DNA from 3 places in the Pseudomonas cannabina genome. Region 3 is predicted to be linked to each of the others. Evidence: predicted binding sites of a transcription regulator. Region 3 holds the regulator's gene; each other region holds the start of a gene.
The links. The regulator sigma-54, encoded in region 3, starts transcription at its own class of promoters, with help from an activator protein. The targets are predictions, from matches to a motif close to ANTGGCATNNANNTTGCTNT.

Region 1: the regulator sigma-54 is predicted to act here: its motif matches at 2,150-2,169, upstream of BLT55_RS12370 (circularly permuted type 2 ATP-grasp protein).
Region 2: the regulator sigma-54 is predicted to act here: its motif matches at 2,586-2,605, upstream of flgB (flagellar basal body rod protein FlgB).

What each region holds. Positions count from the first base shown of each region.
Region 1 covers NZ_FNKU01000001.1:2,663,295-2,667,607, reverse strand. Annotated here, with positions in the region: gene BLT55_RS12385 (LTA synthase family protein) at 1-664, shown strand, start outside; gene BLT55_RS12380 (hypothetical protein) at 861-1,097, shown strand; gene BLT55_RS12375 (ribonuclease E inhibitor RraB) at 1,344-1,685, shown strand; gene BLT55_RS12370 (circularly permuted type 2 ATP-grasp protein) at 2,203-3,612, shown strand; gene BLT55_RS12365 (alpha-E domain-containing protein) at 3,625-4,313, shown strand, end outside.
Region 2 covers NZ_FNKU01000001.1:2,792,566-2,796,878, reverse strand. Annotated here, with positions in the region: gene cheR (protein-glutamate O-methyltransferase CheR) at 1-441, shown strand, start outside; gene cynS (cyanase) at 553-1,020, shown strand; gene BLT55_RS13055 (nuclear transport factor 2 family protein) at 1,031-1,504, shown strand; gene BLT55_RS13050 (hypothetical protein) at 1,587-2,357, opposite strand; gene flgB (flagellar basal body rod protein FlgB) at 2,650-3,057, shown strand; gene flgC (flagellar basal body rod protein FlgC) at 3,061-3,501, shown strand; gene flgD (flagellar hook assembly protein FlgD) at 3,517-4,206, shown strand; gene flgE (flagellar hook protein FlgE) at 4,232-4,313, shown strand, end outside.
Region 3 covers NZ_FNKU01000001.1:3,559,496-3,563,808, forward strand. Annotated here, with positions in the region: gene lptA (lipopolysaccharide transport periplasmic protein LptA) at 1-450, shown strand, start outside; gene lptB (LPS export ABC transporter ATP-binding protein) at 451-1,176, shown strand; gene BLT55_RS16770 (RNA polymerase factor sigma-54) at 1,360-2,853, shown strand; gene hpf (ribosome hibernation-promoting factor, HPF/YfiA family) at 2,929-3,237, shown strand; gene ptsN (PTS IIA-like nitrogen regulatory protein PtsN) at 3,248-3,712, shown strand; gene rapZ (RNase adapter RapZ) at 3,715-4,313, shown strand, end outside.

The sequences.
Region 1 (4,313 bases), 900 kb from region 3:
TCTGTCGAACCACACGCCTTACGCGCTGCCGGACCCGTTGCCGGTCGAGCGCGTCACCGGGCACGGTTCGCTGGACGAGCATTTGACCGCCATGCGTTACGCCGACTGGGCGCTGGGCCAGTTCTTCGAGAAGGCCAAAAAAGAGCCGTACTTCAAGAACACCCTGTTCGTGGTATTGGGTGACCACGGCTTCGGCAATAACAAACAGCTGACCGAAATGGACCTGGGGCGCTTCAACGTGCCGCTGTTGCTGATCGGTCCTGGCGTGCAGGAGAAGTTTGGTCAACGCAGTAGCACCGTCGGTACTCAGGTAGACGTGGTGCCGACCATCATGGGGCGTCTCGGTGGCGTGAACCGCAACCAGTGCTGGGGCCGTGATCTGCTGAACCTGCCGGAAGGCGACAAAGGCTTTGGCGTGATCAAGCCATCGGGCAGCGAGCAGATCGTGGCGATTGTCAGCGGCAACCGCATTCTGATCGAACCGACGGAAATGCCGGCCAAGCTGATGACTTACACCCTTGGCGCCAACCCGCATGCCGAAGAAGTGTCTGATTCGCCGGACATGCAGGCGCTCAAGCTGCGGCTGGAAAGCTTCCTGCAGACGGCGACCAAGAGCCTTCTGGACAACACGGCCGGTGTCGAGGCCAGCAAGAACCGCAACTGACGACGACTGATTCGCCGAAGCGGCCAGTCATGCAATGAAGAAGGTCCTTGGCATTTACTGCAAGGGCCTTTTGTTCTGGCCGTTATCAGCTGCCGTTATCAGCTATTGTGCAGCGCTGATCCGGCGGAACGAATGCGCTGGTAAAAAGGTCCTTATCCCATAAGCCAGAGTGCCTGGCTTCGTTCTGGAGGCATTGATGAAACAGTGGGCCATTTTGTATCTGGACAAGGATGGAGTGCAGCAGCGCCATGTGGCCGCTTTTGAACAGCGTCCCAGCGAGGAAGAAGTTGCGCAGCTCCTGCGCAAGGATCTCTATCCGATGACCGATGAGCTGGATCTCAATGATCTTGAAGGGCGCACCGAAGAGCCTACCGTGAAGACGCTCAAGGACCATAACAGTGTGGAGATCATTTCCATCACAGAAACGAGCTGATCCTCACCGATTAAAAACCTTTTCGTGCCAACCACTTGGCATACGGTCCGTGATAGGGCTAATCTGCAGATGAGGCCATTTCAGATGGCCTCTGACATCTCGATACCGGGCCTGCGCGCAAGCCCTGCCTGGTCAGCTACATGCTTGATTCCCCACGCCGGATTATCTGTCGTGCGGCGACTGCCCCTCTGGTGGTCGCGCTGGAAGAGTTGAAACTCTATCTATCGTTGTATAGGAGGACGTTTCATGAGCACAGCCTATCAAGAGGACATCAGCAGCAATGTGCTGCGCCGCATGAAAGAAGGCGGTTTTGATTTTGCGCGAATCTATCCCATCGAGTTCTATGCCATTTTCCCGGACGAGGAACGGGCACGGCAGGCCGCAGAGCAATTTCGCGGTGAATCCCTCAACACCCAGATAAACGTACGTGATGACGGTGCCTGGCACTTGCAACTGAGCAAGGTGATGTATGCGACCTACGATGGCATCGGTGACTTCGAGCAGGACTTTCAGATGGTGATCTCGCCCATGGACGGAGAAGTCGAAGGTTGGGGTGTCACTCAGGAGATCAGAAGACTGCACGCGTGATACGCGCTATTTGAACAGTTTCAACGCTGCGCACTGATCGGCCTGACCAGGATGACGTCCTGATCGGGCCGGTTTTGTTTCAAAGGCGGTCGAATGCACGAATCGGGGCTTTTTCGTCACAACACAGCGTTTCAAACCCGGCGTATGAGCAAAAAAAAGCCACTCAAACGAGTGGCACAAAGGGAAGTCTGTTTGCAGCGTCGCCTGTCAGCATCGCTGCGGGTCGCAAATAAAAAGGCGGGGCAAATGTGGCGCTGGGTGCCGTGTTTGCTCGGTTGCTGGCGATTGTGGCGAACTAATATCGCGTCGGGAAATCAACTCTCGCTATGCTGATCATAGATTTCAAGGTTGAATGACGCATCTGAATGAGGCGTAGGCGAATTGGCTTGGGCGTTTAATGCACAGGAATGGTGCAGAGAAAGTCGGTTTTTTATGCAAGCCCTTGATATCAATGCGTTTATGTCGGTGGCACGGGCCTTGCGATGGTCTTGGTGTCCACGGTGACAAGGAGTACGGCATGATCCGCACCTTTTATGACGAGATGTACGATGCTGGCGGTGTTGTTCGCCCGCATTATCGGGAGTTCGCCCGTTGGTTGGGCGATACGCCACCTGAGCTGCTGGCTCAACGCAGGCGTGAAGCCGATTTGCTGTTTCATCGCGCCGGGATCACGTTCACGCTCTACGGTGACGAACAAGGGACCGAACGGCTTATCCCGTTCGATACCATTCCGCGCAGTATTCCCGCGAGTGAGTGGCGGGTTGTAGAGCGCGGCTGCATTCAGCGCGTCAAGGCGCTGAATATGTTTCTGGCCGATCTGTACCACGATCAGCGCATCATCAAAGCCGGGATCATTCCCGCCGAACAGGTGCTGGCCAACGAGCAATATCAGATCGCGATGCAAGGTCTGAACCTGCATCGCGATCTGTACTCGCACATTTCCGGCGTCGATCTGGTACGCGACGGCGATGGCACGTATTACGTGCTCGAGGACAACCTGCGCACGCCGAGCGGAGTGAGCTATATGCTCGAAGACCGCAAGATGATGATGCGCCTGTTTCCCGAGCTGTTCGCCGCGCAACGCATCGCGCCGATCGATCATTACCCGAACCTGCTGCTCGACACGCTCAAGAGCTCCAGCCATCTGGATAACCCCAGCGTTGTGGTGCTGACACCGGGGCGTTTCAACAGCGCCTTTTTCGAGCATGCGTTTCTGGCTCGCGAGATGGGTGTCGAACTGGTGGAAGGTGCCGATCTGTTTGTCCGGGATGATCGCGTGTTCATGCGCACCACTGACGGCCCGAAAGCGGTCGATGTGATCTACCGTCGTCTGGACGATGCGTTTCTCGATCCGCTGGCGTTCAATCCCGATTCGATGCTGGGTGTGCCCGGTCTGCTTTCCGCGTACCGTTCCGGTAATGTGGTGCTGGCCAATGCCATCGGCACCGGCGTGGCGGACGACAAGTCGGTTTACCCGTATGTCACCGACATGATTCGTTTCTATCTGGACGAAGAGCCGATTCTCAAGAACGTGCCGACCTGGCAGTGTCGCAAGCCGGAAGAGCTGTCCCATGTGCTGGCCAACCTGGGCGATCTGGTCGTCAAGGAAACCCAGGGCTCCGGCGGTTACGGCATGCTGGTCGGCCCCGCAGCGACGGCTGCCGAGATCGAAGCCTTCCGCGCACGTCTCAAGGCCAAGCCGCATGCCTACATCGCCCAGCCCACGTTATGCCTGTCGACCTGTCCGACCTTTGTCGAGAACGGTATCGCCCCGCGACACATCGATCTGCGTCCTTTTGTTCTGGCTGGTCGCGAAACCCGCGTCGTGCCTGGCGGCCTGACGCGTGTTGCGTTGCGCGAAGGTTCGCTGGTCGTAAATTCATCTCAGGGTGGCGGTACCAAAGACACCTGGGTGGTCGAGGATTAAGGATGCCTGCCAATGTTAAGTAGAACTGCCTCGGATCTTTTCTGGATGTCGCGTTACCTGGAGCGAGCGGAGAACCTCGCCCGAATGCTGGACGTGAGCTATTCGCTGTCGTTGATGCCCCAGGACGGGCGTGGCGACGGGCTGGATGAAATAGCCATGCCGCTGTTGATCACCGGAACCCTGGAAACCTACGTCGAGCGCCACGGTGACTTGCATGCCGAGCGCATGCTGCATTTCTTCGCTCTGGATGCCAGCAACCCGGCGAGCATCTACAGTTGCCTGGGTGCGGCCAGGGCCAGTGCGCACGCGGTGCGTGGCCGGATTACTGCGGACATGTGGGAGAACATCAACTCCACGTGGCTGGAAATTCGCGGCATTGCTCAGCAAGGTCTGACGCGTTACGGCATGAGCCGCTTCTGCGAGTGGGTCAAGGAGCGGTCGCACCTGTTCCGCGGTGCCACTTACGGCACCATCATGCGCAACGATGCCTTCCGTTTCATCCGTCTGGGGACCTTCATCGAACGCGCCGATAACACCATGCGCATGCTCGATGCCCGTTATGAAATGCTCGAGTTGCGCGGGCCGCAGGCGAATGCTGCAGCGGACAGCTCGGCCGCCGGTTACTACCAGTGGAGCGCGTTGTTGCGCGCACTGTCGTCGTTCGAGGCTTACACCGAAGTCTATCGGGACGCCCCCGGCGC
Region 2 (4,313 bases), 770 kb from region 3:
GCCAACCCCGGCCAACTGAAATCAGGCGCGCAGATCGTCGCCACCGATCTTTCGGGTTTGATGCTCAATAACTGCAAGACGGGGGAGTACGACAGCCTGGCGATTGGCCGCGGTCTGTCACCTGAACGTCTGCAACGTTTCTTTGACGTGAAAAGTCCGGGCCGCTGGGCGGTCAAGGCGCCGATCAAGAGTCGCGTGGAATTCCGCTCGTTCAACCTGCTCGACAGCTATGCAGCGCTGGGCAAGTTCGACATCGTGTTCTGCCGTAACGTATTGATCTACTTCTCGGCCGAAGTGAAGAAAGACATCCTGCTGCGCATCCACGGCACGCTCAAGCCGGGTGGCTACCTGTTTCTCGGTGCTTCCGAAGCGCTGAATGGTTTGCCTGATCACTACCAGATGGTCCAGTGCAGCCCGGGGATTATCTATAAGGCCAAGTGACGGTTGCCTGACTGTTTGTCATCAAAGAGACCTTCGGGTCTCTTTTTTCGTTCTGGATATTAGTGTGGTATTGCTGATGCTGTTATCGAGTCAACTTATCAGGAGAGGGTCATGCCACACAGCAATATGTCCAGAACGCCGCGCCAGGATCTGACCGAACGTGTGCTGCGAGCCAAGACCGCAAAGAACCTGACCTGGGCGTCGCTCGCCGACGATACGGGGTTGAGCGTGGTGTACGTCACCGCTGCGTTGCTTGGCCAGCATCCTTTGCCGCAAGCGGTTGCCGAAGTGGTCGCCGAGCGTCTCGGGCTGGACAGAGACGCCGTTGCTGAACTGCAAACCATCCCCTTGCGCGGCAACGTGGAAGACGTTTCCAGCGATCCGACTGTCTATCGCTTCCACGAGATGGTTCAGGTCTACGGCACCACGCTGAAAGCCTTGGTGTACGAACAGTTCGGCGACGGCATCATCAGCGCCATCAACTTCAAACTCGACATCAGGAAAGTCGAAGATCCGGAAGGGGGAGAGCGTGCGGTAATCACCCTGGACGGCAAATTCCTGCCCTACAAACCGTTCTGAGGACCCTGATATGAGTGATAAAGGAAGACCCCCGTTGCCGCCCTTCACCCTGGAGACGGCTATCCAGAAAGTCCGCGGCGCCGAGGATGGCTGGAATTCCCGCGATGCGGCGAAAGTTGCGCTGGCTTACACCGAAGACACCTATTGGCGTAACCGCAGTGAGTTCGTCAACGGACGCGCCGAGGCGCAGGCTTTTCTCGAGCGCAAGTGGCGCAAGGAACTTGACTACCGATTGATCAAGGAGCTCTGGGCCTTTACCGATAACCGCATTGCCGTGCGTTATGCCTATGAATGGCACGACGACTCGGGCAACTGGTTCCGGTCGTACGGTAACGAAAACTGGGAGTTCGCCGCGAACGGCCTCATGCAACGGCGCTTTGCCTGCATTAACGATCTGCCGATCACCGAAGCCGAGCGCAAATACCATTGGCCGTTGGGGCGTCGGCCGGATGAACATCCGGGCTTGAGTGAGTTGGGGCTCTGATTGAGGTGTTGTCCGGGCAAGCGGTTGAACAGGTGCGCCCGGACTTCATTCGAAGAGCGCGTGGTTCAGTCTGGCTATGCCGTTACAGGCCGCCATCGCCCTGGCTTTTAAACAGTTCACTTTCAGGATTCAGGACCTTGTCCAGAAGGCTTGTGGCATCAGTATTACCTTCAGCCGTGCTCGTTTTGTAGTTGTAGTCCAGATCAATCCAGTCCTGAAGCTTTGTTGCATAGCTGGAGGGGTATTGCGACTGCTCGATGGTTGAAAGCCCTTTATAGTGGTCGAGCACCGAGGTGTAAAAATCAGTCAGTTTGCCGGTCGCGCTGTATTCCGCGCTTCCTTGAGCCACAACTTGCTGGCGCCAGACGCGTTGCTGACGGTATGACTCCAGCCAGGCCGATTTTTTCTCGTTGACGGTAAAATGGTCACTTTCGTCATAGGCGATCAGTGAAAGCTGGTCTCGGGGCATGCCTGAAAACGGATTTTTTTCACTGCCGTGGATGAACCCGGTAGCGTTCCTGGCGCGCTCTAGGCGGTCAGGGTCGTTGCTCTGCGGAACTTCTGCATCATGTCTGGCTTTATTGATGTCGTAGCTGCTTCCGACCAGTTGTTCGGTCAGCTGGCTGGCTTTCTCACTCAACTCTTTATGACTCAGGCTCGCATCTCTGGACGCCGCACGCGTTGCGCTTTCGCTGAGTTGCACGGACAGGGAAGACAACTTGCCTGACGCTAGCGTTTCGCCTGAAACGGCGGCGGATGCGCGAGCAGTATTCGGGCCGATAGAAGAGGGCGACGTAGCGGTTTTTGAAATATCGACGCCCGGTTTGTTGTTCATGCCAATCGAGTCGATCAAGATAAAGCTCCCTTTAATACCTGTTCCCTGAGCGCCCGAGTATATCGGTCATTGTCACACCTCCCTAGCGCAATGGCAGAACGATCCATCTTCAGTCCTGCCCGATACTGGCAAAAAAACGGCACCGCCCTTGCCGCTTTGCCTCTCCACAGCGGAAATGCCTTGCCGCTTTTCTGGCATGGCTACTTCTGTACTGCCTGCAACCCTTGCAAACATTGGGTTTTGCAACATGGCACGCCGATTGCTTTGTCAGTAACAACAGAATCAGGTCAACCGGCAAAGGTTTCCCGAAATGAGCATCAGCTTCGATAAAGCGCTAGGCATACATGAAAAGGCCCTCAACTTCCGGGCGCAGCGGGCAGAGGTGTTGGCCAACAACATTTCCAATGCCGACACCCCGAACTTCAAGGCTCGCGATCTGGAGTTTTCTTCGGTGCTGGCTGCCGAAACCGACAAGACCCAGAACGGTCATTTCGCGCTGAACAAGACCAACAGCCGTCATATCGAAGCCGAGGGCATGGGGAATAACGATGGCACGCTGATGTATCGCACGCCGTCGCAGCCTTCGCTGGACCAGAACACCGTTGACTCGCAGGTCGAGACGGCCAGTTATACCGAGAACGCCATGGGCTTTCAGGCCAGCTTCACCTTGCTCAACAGCAAGTTCAAAGGGCTGGTTGCAGCCCTTCGCGGAGAATAATCCATGTCACTAGCCAATGTGTTCAACATTGCCGGTAGCGCCATGAGTGCCCAGACCACGCGTCTAAACACCACGGCCAGTAACATCGCCAACGCCGAGACCGTGTCCTCGAGCATGGACCAGACTTACCGCGCCCGTCACCCGGTGTTCGCCACCGTGATGCAGGGGCAGCAATCGACAGGTGGTTCGCTGTTCCAGGATCAGGGTGAAGCCGGGCAGGGTGTTCAGGTCAATGGCATCATCGAAGACAGTTCCAACCTCGAAGCGCGCTACGAGCCTAATCATCCTTCTGCCGACAAGGACGGGTATGTCTATTACCCCAACGTCAATGTCGTGGAAGAAATGGCCGACATGATTTCCGCCAGTCGTTCGTTCCAGACTAACGCTGAAATCATGAACACCGCTAAATCCATGATGCAGAAGGTTCTGACCCTCGGTCAGTGATAGAAGGCGAACGTTATGGCCGTTGATAGCACTACATCAAACAGCGTTTTATCGACATTTTTGAATACGCTGCAAAACCCGACACCGACCAAGACAGACTCTACCGGCACGCTGGGCAAGGATTCGTTCCTGCAACTGCTGGTTACACAGATGAAGAACCAGAACCCTCTGGACCCGCAGGACAACACGCAGTTCGTGGCACAGCTGGCGCAGTTCAGCAGCCTCGAAAGCATGCAGAACCTGACGACGACGGTTGACACGATTGCCAGCAGCTACAAGTCGTCTCAGGCCTTGCAGGCCTCGTCACTGGTGGGGCGTTCGGTAATCATCGACTCGAGTAGCACTGCCGTCGACACCGCCAAGGGCCTGACCGGCTCGATCGTGGTGCCGGGTGCGAGTTCGCTGACGACGGTCAAAATATACGACGCGCAATCCAATCTGGTCGACAGTGTCGATCTGGGTGCGCAGAAAGCCGGCACCACCAGCTTCGCCTGGGACGGTACGGACTCAAGCGGTACAGCGATGCCATCGGGTACTTACACCTTCAAGGCTGAAGGCGCGATCGACGGCAAGAACACACAACTTTCAACTTACCTGCCCGCCACGGTCAACAGTGTCACGCTGGGTGTCAATGGTGCAGAAACAACGCTTAATTTGGCCAGTGGCAGTGTTGCCTTGTCCAAAGTTCAAACCATCGGATTGTAGAGCCGCTACGGCGCAGGAGTGAAACATGTCTTTCAATATCGGCCTTAGTGGGCTCTATGCTGCAAACAAGAGTCTCGACGTTACCGGCAACAACATTGCCAACGTGG
Region 3 (4,313 bases):
CACATTCAGTCTGACGACGCTCAGCTCGATGACAAGAAAGGCGTTGCTACCTACCGGGGCAATGTCGTCATCACGCAAGGTTCGATGAAAGTCACCGGCAACACCGTGACGATCACGCGTAATGCCCAAGGCGAAGTGGATGTGTTCACGTCCGTTGGCAATCTGGCTTACTACGAGCAGAAGCCCGCCCCGGACAAACCGATCGTGCAAGCCTATGCCGTCACGATCCAGTATTACGCCGGGCAGGACCGTATCGTTCTGATCGACAAGGCCAAGGTCATTAACGACGGCAACACGTCGGAAGGCGAGAAAATCGTCTACGACACCGTCAGACAGGTGGTCACGGCCGGCCGGGCCAGCGGTGGCACCAAGCTGACGACCCCACGGCCGCGTATCGACATGGTCATCCAGCCGAAGAAGAAAACCGATCAACCGCAGAAGGCCCCGTAAATGGCAACGCTCAAAGCCCAGCATCTGGCTAAAAGCTACAAGAGCCGACAAGTCGTGCGCGATGTGAGTATCTCCATCGAAAGCGGGCAGATCGTAGGCTTGCTGGGCCCCAACGGCGCCGGCAAGACCACGTGCTTCTACATGATCGTGGGCCTGGTCCAGGCAGATCAGGGCCGCGTGCTGATTGACGATCTGGATGTCAGCCACCAGCCCATGCACGGGCGTGCACGCGCGGGTATCGGCTACCTGCCACAGGAAGCCTCGATCTTCCGCAAGCTGTCAGTGTCCGACAACATCATGGCGATCCTCGAGACCCGCAAGGAACTCGATGCCGGAGCCCGTCGCAAGGAGCTCGAAAGCTTGTTGCAGGAGTTCCACATCACGCATATTCGCGACAACCTGGGCATGAGCCTGTCAGGTGGCGAACGTCGCCGTGTGGAAATCGCCCGCGCCCTGGCCACCTCGCCAAAATTCATCCTGCTGGACGAACCGTTCGCAGGCGTGGACCCGATCTCGGTGGGCGATATCAAGCAGATCATCCACCACCTGAAAGCCAAGGGCATCGGCGTGCTGATCACCGATCATAACGTCCGTGAAACCCTCGATATCTGTGAAACCGCTTACATCGTCAACGATGGACAGCTGATCGCAGAAGGCGATTCGGAAACCATTCTGGCCAATCAGCTGGTGAAAGAAGTGTACCTCGGCCACGAGTTCCGGCTCTGATCAAGCGCTTTTGGCACGCCCCGGCTAATTGATGCCCCTGTAGCGTATTGACAAGATTTTATTTGTCATAACGCTCTAGGCAAAGCCGTAGGTTTCAGGCATATAATTTGCTTAATGATGGCGCCCCGGCGCCTGTAGTAGATGGCGCACGTGCGTCAGCGAATAAGGTGTTTAGCCCCTGCCATGAAACCATCGCTAGTCTTGAGAATGGGCCAGCAGCTGACGATGACGCCGCAGCTGCAACAGGCAATCCGTTTACTTCAGTTGTCCACTCTGGACCTCCAGCAGGAGATTCAGGAGGCGCTGGAGTCCAACCCTATGCTCGAACGGCAGGAAGAAGGCGACGATTTCGACAACTCCGATCCGCTTGCCGACAACATCGAACAAAAGCCCAACCCCGACGTTCAGGAACCGACCTATCAGGAAGCCGCCCCCACGGTGGACAACCTGGAAGACGGCGAATGGGGCGAGCGCATTCCAAACGAACTGCCCGTCGACACCGCCTGGGAAGATGTCTACCAGACCAGCGCCAGCAGCATGCCCAGCAGCGATGATGACGAGTGGGACTTCACCACCCGCACTTCCGTCGGCGAAAGCCTGCAGAGCCATTTGCTGTGGCAACTGAACGTGGCGCCGATGTCCGACAAGGATCGGCTGGTTGCAGTGACACTGATCGACTGCATCAACAATCAGGGCTATCTGGACGAAACGCTGGAAGAGATTCTCGAGTCCTTCGACCCGGAACTGGACGTCGAACTCGACGAGATCGAAGCGGTACTGCACCGTATCCAGCAATTCGAACCTGCCGGCATCGGCGCGCGCAACCTGAGCGAATGCCTGCTCTTGCAATTGCGCCAGCTGCCCGCGAAAACACCCTGGCTGACAGAAGCACAACGCCTGGTGACCGAGTACATCGACCTGCTGGGCAGTCGTGATTACGCCCAACTGATGCGGCGCATGAAGATCAAGGAAGATGAGCTGCGTCAGGTCATCGAACTGGTCCAGAGCCTCAACCCGCGTCCTGGTTCGCAAATCGAGTCCACAGAAGCCGAATACGTCATTCCTGACGTGATCGTGCGCAAGGACAACGAACGCTGGCTGGTCGAACTCAATCAGGAGTCGGTACCGCGCCTGCGCGTCAACCCGCAATACGCTGGATTCGTGCGTCGCGCCGATACCAGCGCCGACAACACCTTCATGCGCAACCAGTTGCAGGAAGCCCGCTGGTTCATCAAGAGCCTGCAAAGTCGCAACGAAACTCTGATGAAGGTCGCTACCCAAATCGTCGAGCATCAGCGCGGTTTTCTCGAGTATGGCGACGAGGCCATGAAGCCACTCGTCCTGCACGACATCGCCGAGGCAGTGGGCATGCACGAGTCGACCATCTCGCGCGTCACGACGCAAAAGTTCATGCACACCCCACGGGGTATTTACGAGCTGAAATACTTCTTTTCAAGCCACGTAAGCACCTCCGAGGGCGGCGAATGCTCGTCCACGGCCATTCGCGCAATCATCAAAAAACTGGTTGCAGCGGAAAATCAGAAAAAGCCGTTGAGTGATAGCAAGATCGCTGGTTTACTGGAGGCACAAGGCATTCAAGTAGCCCGTCGCACAGTCGCCAAGTACCGCGAATCATTAGGGATAGCGCCTTCCAGTGAGCGTAAGCGACTGATGTGATGCAGGCCGAGCCACAGCGTTCCAGTGGCAGGCGCCATGCCTGTCTCTTTATGCATTGGCAAAGGAGAAAGCTGTATGCAAGTCAACATCAGTGGACACCAACTGGAAGTGACCAAACCCCTTCGCGACTATGTCGAGCTCAAGCTCAAGAAGCTCGAAGGGCATTTTGACAAGATTACGAACGTGCAGGTCACGATGGCGGTCGAGAAGCTCAGGCAGAAGATCGAAGCCACCCTGCACATACCCGGTGGCGAGGTCGTTGCCAATGCTGAACATGATGACATGTATGCTGCAATCGACCTGCTCACCGACAAGCTCGACCGACAATTGCTCAAGCATAAGGAAAAGCAGCAAAGCATCCTCAAAGGTGCGGCCGCTCGCTAACGCCATTTAAATGATCCGATTTGAAAATATCCTGACCCCCGGCCGTTCACTCGTGAACGTGCCGGGACGCAGCAAGAAGAGCGTACTCGAAGCAATCGCCAACCTGATCGGTCATGAAGTACCGAACATGGATTCGGACACTGTCTTCGCAAGCCTCGTTGCCCGCGAAAAGCTGGGATCGACTGGCTTCGGCAACGGGATTGCCATCCCGCACTGTCGCCTCAAAGGCTGCGGCGAACCCGTCAGTGCGGTCATTCACCTCGCCACCCCTATCGACTTCGACGCCATCGACGGTGCGCCGGTCGACCTGCTTTTCGTATTGCTGGTCCCGGACGCCGCCACCGATGCTCACCTGGAACTGCTTCGCCAGATTGCCAGCATGCTTGATCGCGCCGATGTGCGTGAGCGCCTGCGCAGCGCCAAAAGCGGTGAGGCACTCTATCAAGTGGTGCTGGACGTGCAGAAAGGCCACTGACCATGCGCATGATCATCGTCAGCGGCCGCTCCGGCTCGGGTAAAAGCACAGCACTGGATGTACTGGAAGACAGCGGTTTCTATTGCGTCGACAACCTTCCTGCCGGCCTGCTGCCAGAGCTGGCAGAACGCGCACTGATCAATACCGAGCTTGCAGAACCGCTGCTGGCGGTGTCGATCGATGCACGCAATCTGCCAAGCCATCTGACCCGTTTCCCGCAAATGCTGGATGAAGTGCGCTCACGCAACATTCAGTGTGATGTGCTCTATCTGGATGCAGACGAAGCAACGCTGCTCAAGCGTTTCTCGGAAACCCGGCGTCGCCACCCGTTGAGCACGTCGGATCGTTCGCTGGCCGAGGCCATACGCGACGAGACCACACTGCTCGGCCCGATCATCGATCTGGCCGACCTCAACATCAACACCACTCACCTGAATCTCTACCAGCTGCGCGACGCACTGAAATTGCGCCTGCTCAACAAGCCCGAGCCGGGCACCGCGTTTCTGCTCGAGTCGTTCGGTTTCAAGCGCGGCATGCCGGTCGATGCCGACCTGGTATTCGATGTGCGCTGCCTGCCCAATCCCTACTGGAAGCCGGAGCT